DNA from 2 places in the Mesobacillus subterraneus genome. Region 1 is predicted to be linked to the other one. Evidence: a T-box and tRNA genes for the amino acid it is inferred to sense, from the RefSeq annotation. Region 1 holds a T-box; the other holds one or more tRNA genes.

Region 1 (7,470 bases):
AACTTGCAAAAGGTATTCCGACGAATAGCAAGGCGATTGGGCCCATGTCCTTGCTTAGTTCGTATAGAACAAACCCGATTGGAAAAGTGATTAAGGTCGTTACGGTTTCCCAAATGAAGTCTTTTCCAAAGTATGGACCTTCCAGCTTAAACAGCAGTGCCTGGATTGAAACCAGAATAAACGTATTGATGCCAAAGTTGCTAATACCATACACAGCTCCAAGGAATAAATAGTATGGATCTGATGATAGCTGCTCACCATGTGTTCCGCCTAACGCGTAAAACAACATACCGCTAAATAGCGAAACAAAGAAGAACATCAATGAATTTAGTGGGAATTTGTGCACATCAGCTTTTGGAACCCTGATCCTGATTAAAAGAATCAGGACAGAAACCTGCATCAACACCATTTCTATGAAAATACCGTATTTCAGGAAAACTGCTAGCGATACCCATTGTATTAAGAAAATAGGGGTATTGTTGACAACGAGCGGCATCGCAGCCACAACGCTCATCAGGATAATAAACGGGATGACTTCCCATATACTCACTTGTGCAGGTGGATAGACTTGATATGTAATCCAGATTCCGACTGGAACTATCAACAGCCAGGCAAACCAAATAGATTTTTTGATCACAGAGCTAATCATCGCCTATCCACCTCCTTTTTCATCTAGGTAAAAAGTCTTACTCATTTAAATATTAGCAAATCTTTTGTATAATGGGCATAATTTTCTTAATTATTTTTCAACACGTTCATGATAAAGGGCTTCACTTCTGATAAAAAGTAGAGAGACCCTGTGATAATTAAAATTTCATCTTTGTTCATTTCATTTATCTTCTTATCGAGATAGCTTTTATAATCATTTGCGATGTTTTTATTTCCGCTGTTGCTTCCAGCTTCCATTAGATCTTCCGCTGAAGCGGCCCGTGGAAAATCGAATGATGTGAAAGTCAGGTGATCTGCAGCATCTTCAAGAGTCTCAATCATCTTGTCCAATTTCTTGTCTTTTAGAGCCGCAAAAAGAATGCTAATCTTTTTATCGGCAAATCGGGAGTTAATTTCACTTGCCAGAGCATTTATTCCTTCTTCATTATGCGCGCCATCGATCAGGACAAAAGGATTCTCACTTAAAATCTCAAGCCGGCCCGACCAGTATGCTTGAGTCAGGCCGTTCCTTATATGCTCTTCCTCGATCATAAACGAATAGTAGTTTGCAAGAACCTGGCTGGCCATTACAGCACAGGCTGCATTGTCTACTTGATGTGAACCAATCATCGATGTTTCCAGCTTCGCAAGCTGGCCGAACATACTGGAGAATGAAAACTGTTCTCCACGTTTTAAAGTCACTCTTGTACTTGTGGAAAATTCATCGCCAAGATGGTACAGAGGGGACTCGCTATCAACCGCTTTTTTTTTGAATGACATCCAGTGCTTCAGGCTGCTTCACTCCCGTAATGACGCTTACACCATTCTTAATGATACCAGCTTTTTCAAAAGCAATCTGTTCATATGTATCACCAAGTATCGCCGTGTGATCCAGCCCTATGCTAGTGATGATCGATAGCAGCGGATGAATGACATTGGTTGAATCGAAGCGGCCGCCGAGTCCTACCTCGTAAACGGCTACATCAACAGGGGACATCTTCGCAAAGTAATAGAAAGACATTGCCGTGATGACTTCGAATTCGGTTGGTCCGCCAAGTTCAGTCTGGTCCAATTCATCTGCCAGAGGCTTGATCACATTGGTCAGCTCAATCAGTTCCTGATCCTTTATAGGCTGGCCATTGATGCTGATTCTTTCATTGAATTGCTCAAAGTATGGTGATGTAAAAGTTCCAACTCTATATCCTGCTTCTTGCAGGATCGAGCGAAGAAAAGTGACGGTTGATCCTTTTCCATTAGTGCCCCCGATGTGGATCGCTTTAATCCTTCTTTCAGGATGGTCCAGCCTTTCCAGCATCCATTCCATTCTTGAAAGTCCTGGTTTTATTCCAAGTCTCAGTCTTGCATGGATCCACTCGATTGCCTGTTCATATGTATCAAACATGTAACACACCTCAATTCAAGATGAAGACGAACCAATACTGGTTCGCCTTCAAATTTTTGAACTTAAATTAGTTTCTTAATTCGTTGATGCGTGCTTCGACTGCTGCACGTTTTTCCAAGTAGTCTTTTTCCTTGCTCCGTTCTTCTTCAATAACTTTTTCAGGAGCTTTCTTGACAAAGCCTTCGTTTGACAGCTTCTTCTGTACTCGTTCTACCTCTTTATCGAGCTTCTCTTTTTCCTTTTGAAGGCGGGCAATTTCTTCATCGATATTGATCAGGCCTTCAAGCGGCATGATGATTTCGAGTCCTGTAGCGACTGCTGTCATCGCTTTTTCAGGAGCATTGACTTCAAGCCCGATTTCAAGGTTCTCCGGATTACAGAAGCGGACAATGTAACCGCGGTTGTTTTCCAGCATGCGTAATGTCTTTTCATCCTTTGCCTTCAGGAACATATCAACCTTCTTGCTGAGCGGCGTGTTCACCTCGGAGCGAATATTCCTAACAGAACGGATGACTTCAACAAGAAGCTTCATGTCGTCTGCTGCCTCTTTATCAGTCAGAGCCGGGTCAACCTTTGGTCAGCTTGCGATCGTAATGGACTCCCCTTCATGAGGAAGGTTCTGCCAGATTTCCTCCGTAATGAATGGCATGAATGGGTGAAGCAGGCGCATGGTGTTATCAAGAACGTAGGCAAGAATCGATCTTGTTGTCTTCTTAGCAGCTTCGTCCTCACCGTATAGCGGAAGCTTTGCCATTTCAATATACCAGTCACAGAAATCATCCCAGATAAAGTTGTAAAGCGCTCGGCCAACCTCACCAAACTCGTAACGGTCTGAAAGTCTTGTAACAGTCTCGATTGTTTCATTCAGCCTTGTCAAAATCCACTTGTCTGCAACGGATTTCTCGCCGCTCAAATCGATTTCTTCGTACTTCATGCCGTTCATGTTCATCAAGGCAAAACGGGATGCATTCCAGATTTTATTGGCGAAGTTCCAGGTCGCTTCTACCTTTTCCGTGCTGTAGCGAAGGTCCTGTCCCGGCGAGCTTCCTGTTGTCAGGAAGTAGCGGAGTGAGTCAGCTCCGTACTGGTCGATGACATCCATCGGGTCAACACCATTGCCAAGTGATTTACTCATCTTGCGGCCATCTTCTGCACGAACGAGTCCGTGGATCAGTACATCCTTGAATGGTCTCTGGCCAGTGAACTCAAGTCCCTGGAAAATCATCCTGGAAACCCAGAAGAAGATAATGTCATAACCCGTTACGAGTGCATCGGTTGGGTAGTGTCGCTTATAGTCCGCCGCTTCCTCATTCGGCCAACCCATTGTCGAGAATGGCCATAGTGCTGAACTGAACCATGTATCAAGAACGTCATTGTCCTGTTCCCAATTTTCAGGGTCTGCAGGTGGCTCATGGTCAACATATACCTCGCCTGTTTCTTTATGGTACCAGGCTGGAATCCGGTGGCCCCACCAAAGCTGACGGGAGATACACCAGTCGCGGATATTCTCCATCCAGCGCATATAAGTGTTTTCAAAACGCTCAGGGACGAAGTTTACTTTGTCTTCCTTGCTTTGAAGCGCAATGGCTTCATCAGCAAGCGGCTGCATTTTAACGAACCATTGAGTGGATAGATACGGCTCAACTACTGCTCCGCTTCGCTCAGAATGTCCTACCGAGTGCATGTGCTCTTCAATTTTGAAAAGTACACCTTCCTCCTGAAGGTCCTTGACGATTTGCTTGCGGCATTCAAAGCGGTCCATGCCCTGATACTTACCGGCCCTTACGTTCATTGAGCCATCTTCGTTCATGACGAGGACTCTTTCAAGGTTGTGGCGGTTGCCGATTTCAAAGTCGTTAGGGTCGTGTGCAGGTGTTATCTTTACGGCTCCAGAGCCGAATTCCATATCGACATAATCGTCACCAACAATCGGAATTTCACGTCCGACGATTGGAAGGATTACCGTTTTGCCGATCAGGTGCTTATAACGGTCGTCTTCAGGATGTACCGCAACAGCAGTATCTCCGAGCATTGTTTCCGGTCTTGTCGTCGCAATTTCAATATGGTCGCTGCCGTCTGCCAGAGGATATCTCATGTGGTAGAATGCACCCTGGACATCTTTATGGATAACCTCGATATCAGATAAAGCTGTTTTCGCTGCCGGATCCCAGTTGATGATGTATTCACCCCTGTAAATCAAGCCTTTGCGATATAAAGAAACGAAAACTTCTTTAACTGCATCTGAAAGCCCTTCATCCAATGTAAAGCGTTCCCTGCTGTAATCAAGCCCTAATCCTAGCTTTGACCATTGTGTGCGGATATGCTGTGCATATTCCTCTTTCCACTTCCATGATTCTTCCAAGAACTTTTCACGGCCAAGTTCGTAGCGGTTGATGCCCTGGCTGCGAAGTTTCTCGTCAACCTTTGCCTGTGTCGCGATGCCCGCATGGTCCATACCTGGAAGCCATAGAACATCGTAGCCCTGCATCCGCTTCATTCGTGTAAGGATATCCTGAAGCGCTGTATCCCACGCATGGCCCAGGTGAAGCTTCCCAGTTACGTTTGGCGGCGGTATCACGATTGTATAAGGCTTCTTCGTTTCATCGTCCTTCGCTTCGAAAAATTTCCCTTTGATCCACCAATCATAACGTCCTTGCTCAATCGAAGACGGATCGTATTTAGTCGGCATTGACAAATTCTCTTCCATCAGTTTTTCCTCCATTCAAATACATTTCCTTGAATTAGAAAAGCGCAAGCGCCTTGTTCAGCCCCGACAAGCGCTGGAGGTCCGACCAGTGAAGTCGTTCTTTGACTTCACCTGAGCGAACCGAAGCGACTCTAGAGGTTAGGCGCTGGAGCTAGACAATTCTCAAAGTGAAAATTTATACTTTCTTATCTTAAAATAAAAAAACTCCATTCGCCTTAAAAGGACGAATGGAGTATGTTCGCGGTACCACCTTTTTTCCCAGCAACGGTAAAAACATCTCAGCTGCTGGCTCAAATCTGGATAACGGCTCTTCACCGTCGCCTGTTACTGGGAGTCACTCCGTTCCCAGGCGATGCTCAAGGGCGACCTTCCATGGTTCCTGCTTAGAAGTCCTCTCAGCTACTGGACTCCCTCTCTTCAAGCTGGCTGCTCATGTACTATTCCCTGTCAAAGCTTTGCTTTATGAATGTGTTTTGTATATTAGATATACTACCCAAAAAAGTGGATTGACGTCAATCATCATTTCCTATTTTTTATTATTTTATACCTTTTGCATCTTAATGTGCGAGCAATAAGCACATTTTGGGCAAGTCACTCATAGACTGGAAAAAGGGATACCAGATTGTTTGGAGGGATGACGATGAAGAGACGAAGGTATAATCCTTATACACTCCCTAAGTGGGCGAGGACGGCACGGGCAGTATGTGCTCAGCTCATTATTCCTTTTTGTGTTTTCCAGGGAATCCGCACCCTTTTTTTTCCGTCGACCTTTGATGTATTTTTGCTATCAATTTTCATTTTGATTGCACTGGCAATAAAGTTCGACATGATTTAAGGAGCCTGAGCATCTTTTAGCTCTGGGCTCCTTCTTGTTTTGCCTGCTCCTTTTGCTTCTCTAGTTCGTCTATCTTGGTTACTACATAACCCGTGTTACTCAAGAGCCAATACTGTCGCTGCAGCTTTTGGACAAACTTTCTCTCATCCACTTCATCCTTACGCTGATGGTATAATTCCGCGACACGGATAACCCCCGATGGAAAAGCAAGATAGCTCATGAATAACTGCATTTCATCCTCACGGAACGGAAAATACTTCAGATAGACATAAATCCAGTCGATGATTTCATCTCCATACTTCGGCTGTGTCTTCAGCGATCTTGCTAAAAACGGCAGCAGATCCTGAATCGGCGAACCCTGCCGCGCCTTCTCGAAGTTGATGAAATACCCGTATCCTCTTTCATCAAATAGGAAGTGTTCTGGAGAGACTTTTCCATGAAGCGTTACGGTCCTCGTTTTCTTTTGCTCCTTCGTTTTTTCATTCCAGGTCTCAAGTTTCTGCTTTGCAAACTGGATTGCCTGACTGATTTGAATGTAATAAAGGCAAAAGGTCAGTTCAAACGGAGACATATATATCCTGTTCTCACAACTTTCTAAGAATCCATTAATGAATTCTTCTTCCTTTTCCCATTCTTTTAACGTTTTTTCGTAATGTTCTTGCTTAACTTCCATGCTGATTTCCATTTCCTTTACTGACAAAGTATGCATCCTCGCCAGTTCCCTGAACAACTGTTGATGTCTTTGTGATTGGTCCTCCCTTGTCTCATTCGGCATCCAGGGCATTAAATAATACAGTGACTTATTATACAAAACTGCATATCGCCCGTCGTTTGCCGGATAGACCGGAACAATCCTGTTATAGCCTTTTTGATAGAGATGCTGGATATGCCTGATAAAATCCGACCCCTCATACGGGTGTATTTTTTTCAGAGCGAATGTCCCTGACTTCGAATAGACTTTTTTCACTTTGCCGTAGTCCTCAGCAAAATACGGATCTATAGGGTACTGCTTTAACACTGCGGATTCTTCTTTTAAAAAATTGCGATCATCCATTGGATCTCGCCTACTTTCTAGACTTCGTATCGATAAATAGAGCTGGGCAGGTGTTAGACACCTGCCCATACTAAAAGCTATAGCAATCCCAGCCAGCAGCCAAGCCAGCCCTGACAACCAGCCTTCTTTTGGACAAGATTGCTACAGAACAAAAAGCGCAAGCGCCTCGTTCAGCCCCGAAGCGAGTCAAAGGACTAGGCAATGGAGCCAGGCTCTAATCTCAGCAGAAAAAATTTATAGTCTTTTACGAATTGTGAACCGCTACTCCCGGAACATATAGAACCTGGTCTTCATGGACCTCATGGTCGATGCTTAAGTGATTCACCCGCAAAAGCTGCTGCACCGGTACTTCATAGCGCTCAGAAATCGATTGGAGTGAGTCGCCTTGCTGGACAATGCACACTCTGATTTTGGCAACTTCTGTTTCTTCTTCCTTCCTCGCCAAAAATTCTGCGATGGAAATACCTTGCTTCATATTCGGTTTTTTCTTTTTCAATACTGGTGAAGATGAGCTTTCCGGTGATTCTTCCACTTCTGCAGGGATATTTTCAGCCTCAGTCTGGTCTTCTACTTCCAGCTCGACTTCAACTTCCTCCTGCTCTACTTCTACTTCTGCAACAGGCTCGGGCTCACCTCTGAAGTCACTTAAAGCATATTCAGGAACTGGCTGGTGTTCTCTTTGATCTTGCAGTTCAGGTTCAGATGCTGCTTCGGCATCTGCTTCTTTCTTTGCTTCTGCCCTGAATGGTGCATACAATTCCTCTTCATAGGAATCTTGTTCTTCATGATTTAAGGTTTCATTTTGCTGAACAAAAGAATAGGTC
Region 2 (7,470 bases), 1.4 Mb from region 1:
TCACCTTATACGTGTCGCAACTGTTGCCTTAAGGCTTCTCTTCCTCGATGGATTCTCGTCTTCACTGTGCCAAGAGGCAAATCCAGTATTTCACTGATCTCATTCAGGCTGAGTTCTTCAATATACTTTAATACGATGACCGACCTGTATTTATCGGGTAGTTTTGAAATTTCTTTTTGAATCGCATCCTGCAATTCGATACTTTCAACCTCATCCTCTGGCAAACGCGTTTCAGATGGGACCTGAGAGTACATGGTTAGGCCCTCTGTTCCGGGCACTTCCGCATCCAGAAAGTAATCTGGTTTCTTTTTGCGAATCCGGTCAATACATAGATTTGTGGCAATTCTATAAAGCCATGTTGAAAACTTCAAGTTTTGATTGAAGCTGTTGATATTGATATATGCACGGATAAAAGCTTCTTGTGAAATATCCTCTGCCTCATGCCGATTCCCAAGCATACGGTAGCAAAGCTGGAACACCTTGTCCTTGTATACCTCAACAATCTCTCCATAGGCATTCTGGTCTCCCTTGATTACCTGTTTTATTCTGTGTTTTACAATTGTCTCCATTATTTTACCTCCGCGCTTCATGCGGCTAATCGATATACGAATCGATTCCGTAAAAGGTTTCGTTTTTTTTTATAAAAACTTTATTTATGTATGTAATTGACAAAATCATCTACTAACTGACTTATTTTTGCAAAAAAAGTCTAAAAAACACGATAAGTTAATATTAACAAATTACTACCAGTTTGGTTTAAAAAGTTTTGGCTGGGGTATAAATGAACTATATTTTATTGAAGGCGAGGAAACAATTAATGTGTGCAGAAACGTTGTTGAAGGATATTGAGAATTGCCGTAAAGAGATGGTTGAATTAGCTGCAAAAACCTCGCTGTCAAATCAACGGGTTGTCGACATCAGTACTAAACTCGACCATTTACTAAATAAATATTATCACTTATCATCCAAAAATTCATTTCTATATTAATAATAAGAGAGCAGCAGCCAGACATTTGGCCGCTGCTCCCTATTTTTTATCACTACTATGAGCCTATTCTAAAACTGCCGGAGCATTACAAAAGTTTCTCTCCAAATAAAGAACCCATCAACGCTACTGCTGCGACAGCTGTCTTATTCTTTTCATCAAGTATAGGATTTACTTCGACGAATTCAGCTGAAGTGATGATTTTTGCCTCAGCCAGCATCTCCATTGCCAGATGGCTCTCACGGTAACTGATCCCTCCGATTACCGGGGTACCGACGCCAGGAGCATCTGTTGGGTCCAGCCCATCCAAATCAAGTGAAAGATGGACGCCATCTGTCTTATCTTTCAGGTAATTGACTGTTTCCTCAATGACCGTGGCCATTCCGAGACGATCGATCTCGTGCATTGTAAACACTTTAATGCCCATTTCCTTGATTAGGTCCTTCTCCCCCTCATCCAATGAACGTGCCCCGATGATGACTATGTTTTCCGGTTTTACCTTTGGTGAAAATCCACCTAATTGAGTTAACATTTCATGTCCCAACCCAAGGCTGGCAGCAAGCGGCATTCCGTGGATGTTCCCAGATGGTGAAGTATCTGCTGTATTCAGGTCACCATGTGCATCATACCAAATCACACCCAGATTTTTATAGTGCTTAGATACACCAGTCAAAGTGCCAATCGCAATACTGTGGTCTCCTCCTAATACAAGTGGGAATGATCCAGAATCAATAATCCTGTCTACCTCATCAGCAAGCAAAGCATTTTTCTCTGCTACAAGCTCCAGATTGCGAAGATTGCTGTTAGGATCAATCTTTACCTCTGGTCTTCCAACGGCTATATCTCCCAAATCCTCTATCTCATCAAATAACACTCTCAATCGTTCATTTATTCCAGCATAACGGATCGCACTTGGGCCCATGTCGACTCCCCTTCTCATCTGCCCCAAATCCATCGGCATGCCAATAATCGAAAGTTTCTTCATATATTTCTCCCCCTTGCTTTCTCTTATCTACACTCTATTTTAAACGCTTTCATTCAAATGACTCAACCGGACAGTTTCATGAATATATATACGGTTTGGAATTCAGCGAATTTACGGACTGATTTAAGGGATTCATACCACCAACTCGTTAGAGAGTGTGAACATTCTTGGTGAAGAAATACGGCAGCCCCCACCCTTCGATCTGCACTTTCTTGTCAGGTTGGGGCTCCTCAGCCTGAAACCTGTCACAATAACTGCTTTTTCTTGACAGCTTTGAGTTCCGATACCTGAAACCTGTCATAATAAGTGCTTTTTCTTGACAACTTTGGGCTCCTCAGCCTGAAACCTGTCATAATAACTGCCTTTTCTTGACAACTTTGAGCTCCGCAGCCTGAAACCTGTCATAATAACTGCCTTTTCTTGACAACTTTGAGCTCCGCAGCCTGAAACCTGTCATAATAACTGCCTTTTCTTGACAACTTTGAGCTCCTCAGCCTGAAACCTGTCATAATAACTGCAATTTCTTGACAGCTTAGGGCTCCGCAGCCTGAAACCTGTCACAATAACTGCTTTTTCTTGACAGCTTTGAGTTCCGATACCTGAAACCTGTCATAATAACTGCCTTTTCTTGACAACTTTGGGCTCCTCAGCCTGAAACCTGTCATAATAACTGCCTTTTCTTGACAACTTTGAGCTCCGCAGCCTGTAACCTGTCATAATAACTGCAATTTCTTGACAGCTTAGGTCTCCGCATCCTGAGACCTGTCACAATAACTGCTTTTTCTTGACAGCTTTGAGCTCCATTAGCTGAAACCCGTCACAATTACACTGGCTTCTTGACAACTCTAGCCCTTTCTCCTGCTACGCTGTCTGAACACTGTCCCATTACTGATATCCCTGATATAGAAGGGCAATAATCCACCAAACTGTTTGGAGGGAAATAATAAAAAAAGCCATAAACCCGGTTGGATTTATGGCTGAAATGGTATTTATGTAGTGTGATGGTGGAGCCTAGCGGGATCGAACCGCTGACCTCCTGCGTGCAAGGCAGGCGCTCTCCCAGCTGAGCTAAGGACCCAATTGGAGCGGAAGACGGGATTCGAACCCGCGACCCCAACCTTGGCAAGGTTGTATTCTACCACTGAACTACTTCCGCATGATTTTATTATAATAGATAAAACCCCTAAAAATAAAGGATTAAGTTCATTCTTAGGGGTCTTAACATGAGTGAGCCATGAAGGACTCGAACCTTCGACCCTCTGATTAAAAGTCAGATGCTCTACCGACTGAGCTAATGGCTCAAATTTAAAGTGGGACAAAGATTGCCTCCACCCATTTATATTCCCTGTCGCATCTGATGCTCAAAAGACCTTCGGTCTTTCTCGCAGATTGCCAGGGAGGAAACTCAATGCAGCGAGCAATCTGCTCTACCGACTGAGCTAATGGCTCGTTAATGGCTGGGCTAGCTGGATTCGAACCAACGCATGTCGCAGTCAAAGTGCGATGCCTTACCGCTTGGCTATAGCCCAATGAAAAAAATAAAAAGGACATTAATAGCTTGTCCAATTTTAATATGTATTAAAATGGTGGAGGGGGACGGATTCGAACCGCCGAACCCGGAGGGAGCGGATTTACAGTCCGCCGCGTTTAGCCACTTCGCTACCCCTCCACATATAAGTGCTTCTGTACCTAGTTAGATGCTCAAATTCCCTTCGGGATTTTTCGCATGCTTCCGCTGAAGTTATTCAAGGAAGAAAGAAGCATGGTGCCGGCAAGAGGACTTGAACCCCCAACCTACTGATTACAAGTCAGTTGCTCTACCAATTGAGCTACACCGGCATGTTAATGAAGATTAATTTCATCAGGTAAAAAAAATCATGGTGGAGGATGACGGGATCGAACCGCCGACCCTCTGCTTGTAAGGCAGATGCTCTCCCAGCTGAGCTAATCCTCCATTATTAAATTCCCTGATGTTTTTATCACTGGTGTGAAAAAATCTTGGTGACCCCTACGGGATTCGAACCCGTGTTACCGCCGTGAAAGGGCGGTGTCTTAACCGCTTGACCAAGGGGCCATTAATAATATTTTCAGAGCTTCCAAGCGGGCTCGAACCGCTGACCTCTTCCTTACCATGGAAGTGCTCTACCTGCTGAGCTATGGAAGCATTTTGCTGCCAGCTCAAATGACTTTTGTCATTTAGAGATAATGGCTCCGCAGGTAGGATTCGAACCTACGACCGCTCGGTTAACAGCCGAGTGCTCTACCACTGAGCTACTGCGGAATAATGGTAATTTTACATAACTCTTGCAGAAGATTCGGCTGCCTCATCTTAGAAGTGATCCAAGATGAAAAAGCATCATCGCCCGGCGGCGTCCTACTCTCACAGGGGGAAACCCCCAACTACCATCGGCGCTGAGAAGCTTAACTTCCGTGTTCGGTATGGGAACGGGTGTGACCTTCTCGCTATCGCCACCAGACTATTTGGTTTGAGGTTTTATTCCCTCAAAACTAGATAATGTGTAAGAAGAATTCAAGAAAAACGAGTCATCTAATTTGGTTAAGTCCTCGAACGATTAGTATCAGTCAGCTCCACACGTCACCGCGCTTCCACCTCTGACCTATCAACCTGATCATCTTTCAGGGTTCTTACTAGCTTGCGCTATGGGAAATCTCATCTTGAGGGGGCTTCATGCTTAGATGCTTTCAGCACTTATCCCGTCCGCACATAGCTACCCAGCGATGCCTTTGGCAAGACAACTGGTACACCAGCGGTGCGTCCATCCCGGTCCTCTCGTACTAAGGACAGCTCCTCTCAAATTTCCTGCGCCCACGACGGATAGGGACCGAACTGTCTCACGACGTTCTGAACCCAGCTCGCGTACCGCTTTAATGGGCGAACAGCCCAACCCTTGGGACCGACTACAGCCCCAGGATGCGATGAGCCGACATCGAGGTGCCAAACCTCCCCGTCGATGTGGACTCTTGGGGGAGATAAGCCTGTTATCCCCGGGGTAGCTTTTATCCGTTGAGCGATACTCTTCCATGCGGAACCACCGGATCACTAAGCCCGACTTTCGTCCCTGCTCGACTTGTAGGTCTCGCAGTCAAGCTCCCTTGTGCCTTTACACTCTGCGAATGATTTCCAACCATTCTGAGGGAACCTTTGGGCGCCTCCGTTACTCTTTAGGAGGCGACCGCCCCAGTCAAACTGCCCACCTGACACTGTCTCCCGCCCCGATCAGGGGCGTGGGTTAGAATTTCAATACAGCCAGGGTAGTATCCCACCAGCGCCTCCACCGAAGCTGGCGCTCCGGTTTCTCAGGCTCCTACCTATCCTGTACAAGCTGTACCAAAATTCAATATCAGGCTACAGTAAAGCTCCACGGGGTCTTTCCGTCCTGTCGCGGGTAACCTGCATCTTCACAGGTACTATAATTTCACCGAGTCTCTCGTTGAGACAGTGCCCAGATCGTTACGCCTTTCGTGCGGGTCGGAACTTACCCGACAAGGAATTTCGCTACCTTAGGACCGTTATAGTTACGCCGTTTACTGGGGCTTCGATTCAGAGCTTCGCGTGAGCTAACCCCTCCTCTTAACCTTCCAGCACCGGGCAGGCGTCAGCCCCTATACTTCGCCTTGCGGCTTCGCAGAGACCTGTGTTTTTGCTAAACAGTCGCCTGGTATATTCACTGCGGCTCATCTAGGCTATTCACCCAAATGAGCACCCCTTCTCCCGAAGTTACGGGGTCATTTTGCCGAGTTCCTTAACGAGAGTTCTCTCGCTCACCTTAGGATTCTCTCCTCGCCTACCTGTGTCGGTTTGCGGTACGGGCACCTTTTATCTCGCTAGAGGCTTTTCTTGGCAGTGTGAAATCAGGAACTTCGGTACTATATTTCCCTCGCTGTCACAGCTCAGCCTTCACGCAAGCGGGATTTGCCTCACTTGCAGCCTTACTGCTTAGACGCGCATATCCAACAGCGCGCTTACCCTATCCTACTGCGTCCCCCCATTGCTCAAACGATAAAGAGGTGGTACAGGAATATCAACCTGTTGTCCATCGCCTACGCCTTTCTACTCGGCTTAGGTCCCGACTAACCCTGAGAGGACGAGCCTTCCTCAGGAAACCTTGGGCATTCGGTGGATGGGATTCTCACCCATCTTTCGCTACTCATACCGGCATTCTCACTTCTAAGCGCTCCACCAGTCCTTACGGTCTGACTTCAACGCCCTTAGAACGCTCTCCTACCACTGACATCTAAGATGTCAATCCACAGCTTCGGTGATACGTTTAGCCCCGGTACATTTTCGGCGCAGAGTCACTCGACCAGTGAGCTATTACGCACTCTTTAAATGGTGGCTGCTTCTAAGCCAACATCCTGGTTGTCTAAGCAACTCCACATCCTTTTCCACTTAACGTATACTTTGGGACCTTAGCTGGTGGTCTGGGCTGTTTCCCTTTTGACTACGGATCTTATCACTCGCAGTCTGACTCCCACGGATAAGTCTTTGGCATTCGGAGTTTGTCTGAATTCGGTAACCCGATGAGGGCCCCTAGTCCAAACAGTGCTCTACCTCCAAGACTCTTACAACGTGAGGCTAGCCCTAAAGCTATTTCGGAGAGAACCAGCTATCTCCAAGTTCGATTGGAATTTCTCCGCTACCCACACCTCATCCCCGCACTTTTCAACGTGCGTGGGTTCGAAGCCTCCAGTTGGTGTTACCCAACCTTCACCCTGGACATGGGTAGATCACCTGGTTTCGGGTCTACGACCACATACTAATTCGCCCTATTCAGACTCGCTTTCGCTGCGGCTCCGTCTTCTCAACTTAACCTTGCATGGGATCGTAACTCGCCGGTTCATTCTACAAAAGGCACGCCATCACCCATGAACGGGCTCTGACTACTTGTAGGCACACGGTTTCAGGATCTATTTCACTCCCCTTCCGGGGTGCTTTTCACCTTTCCCTCACGGTACTGGTTCACTATCGGTCACTAGGGAGTATTTAGCCTTGGGAGATGGTCCTCCCAGCTTCCGACGGGATTTCTCGTGTCCCGCCGTACTCAGGATCCACTCAGGAGGGAACGAAGTTTCAACTACAGGGTTTTTACCTTCTCTGACGGCCTTTCCAGACCACTTCATCTACCCCGTTCCTTTGTAACTCCATGTTGAGTGTCCTACAACCCCAAGAGGCAAGCCTCTTGGTTTGGGCTATGTCCCGTTTCGCTCGCCGCTACTCAGGGAATCGCGTTTGCTTTCTCTTCCTCCGGGTACTTAGATGTTTCAGTTCCCCGGGTCTCCCTTCAATACCCTATGTATTCAGGTAAAGATACTGTTCCATTACGAACAGTGGGTTTCCCCATTCGGAAATCTCCGGATCAAAGCTTACTTACAGCTCCCCGAAGCATATCGGTGTTAGTCCCGTCCTTCATCGGCTCCTAGTGCCAAGGCATCCACCGTGCGCCCTTTCTAACTTAACCTAAAAGGTCATTTCTCTATT

What was found. The T-box of region 1 lies ahead of LC048_RS04315 (valine--tRNA ligase). A T-box ahead of a tRNA ligase gene usually reads a tRNA of that ligase, here a tRNA-Val.
Region 2: it has a tRNA-Val gene. The T-box ahead of LC048_RS04315 (valine--tRNA ligase) is inferred to sense a tRNA for this amino acid. The anticodon was not compared.

What each region holds. Positions count from the first base shown of each region.
Region 1 is NZ_CP129019.1:874,187-881,656, reverse strand. Features, by position in the region: gene LC048_RS04325 (sensor domain-containing diguanylate cyclase) at 1-649, opposite strand, end outside; partial or broken gene LC048_RS04320 (bifunctional folylpolyglutamate synthase/dihydrofolate synthase) at 736-2,050, opposite strand; partial or broken gene LC048_RS04315 (valine--tRNA ligase) at 2,118-4,757, opposite strand; T-box leader at 4,974-5,217, opposite strand; gene LC048_RS04310 (hypothetical protein) at 5,398-5,592, shown strand; gene ysxE (spore coat protein YsxE) at 5,609-6,646, opposite strand; gene spoVID (stage VI sporulation protein D) at 6,891-7,470, opposite strand, start outside.
Region 2 is NZ_CP129019.1:4,227,204-4,234,673, forward strand. Features, by position in the region: gene sigW (RNA polymerase sigma factor SigW) at 6-569, opposite strand; gene LC048_RS22000 (Spo0E family sporulation regulatory protein-aspartic acid phosphatase) at 782-988, shown strand; gene rocF (arginase) at 1,074-1,970, opposite strand; tRNA gene LC048_RS22010 (tRNA-Ala) at 2,973-3,048, opposite strand; tRNA gene LC048_RS22015 (tRNA-Gly) at 3,052-3,126, opposite strand; tRNA gene LC048_RS22020 (tRNA-Lys) at 3,199-3,271, opposite strand; tRNA gene LC048_RS22025 (tRNA-Gln) at 3,425-3,499, opposite strand; tRNA gene LC048_RS22030 (tRNA-Tyr) at 3,555-3,639, opposite strand; tRNA gene LC048_RS22035 (tRNA-Thr) at 3,734-3,809, opposite strand; tRNA gene LC048_RS22040 (tRNA-Val) at 3,849-3,924, opposite strand; tRNA gene LC048_RS22045 (tRNA-Glu) at 3,970-4,044, opposite strand; tRNA gene LC048_RS22050 (tRNA-Thr) at 4,062-4,134, opposite strand; tRNA gene LC048_RS22055 (tRNA-Asn) at 4,177-4,251, opposite strand; rRNA gene rrf (5S ribosomal RNA) at 4,332-4,447, opposite strand; rRNA gene LC048_RS22065 (23S ribosomal RNA) at 4,524-7,450, opposite strand.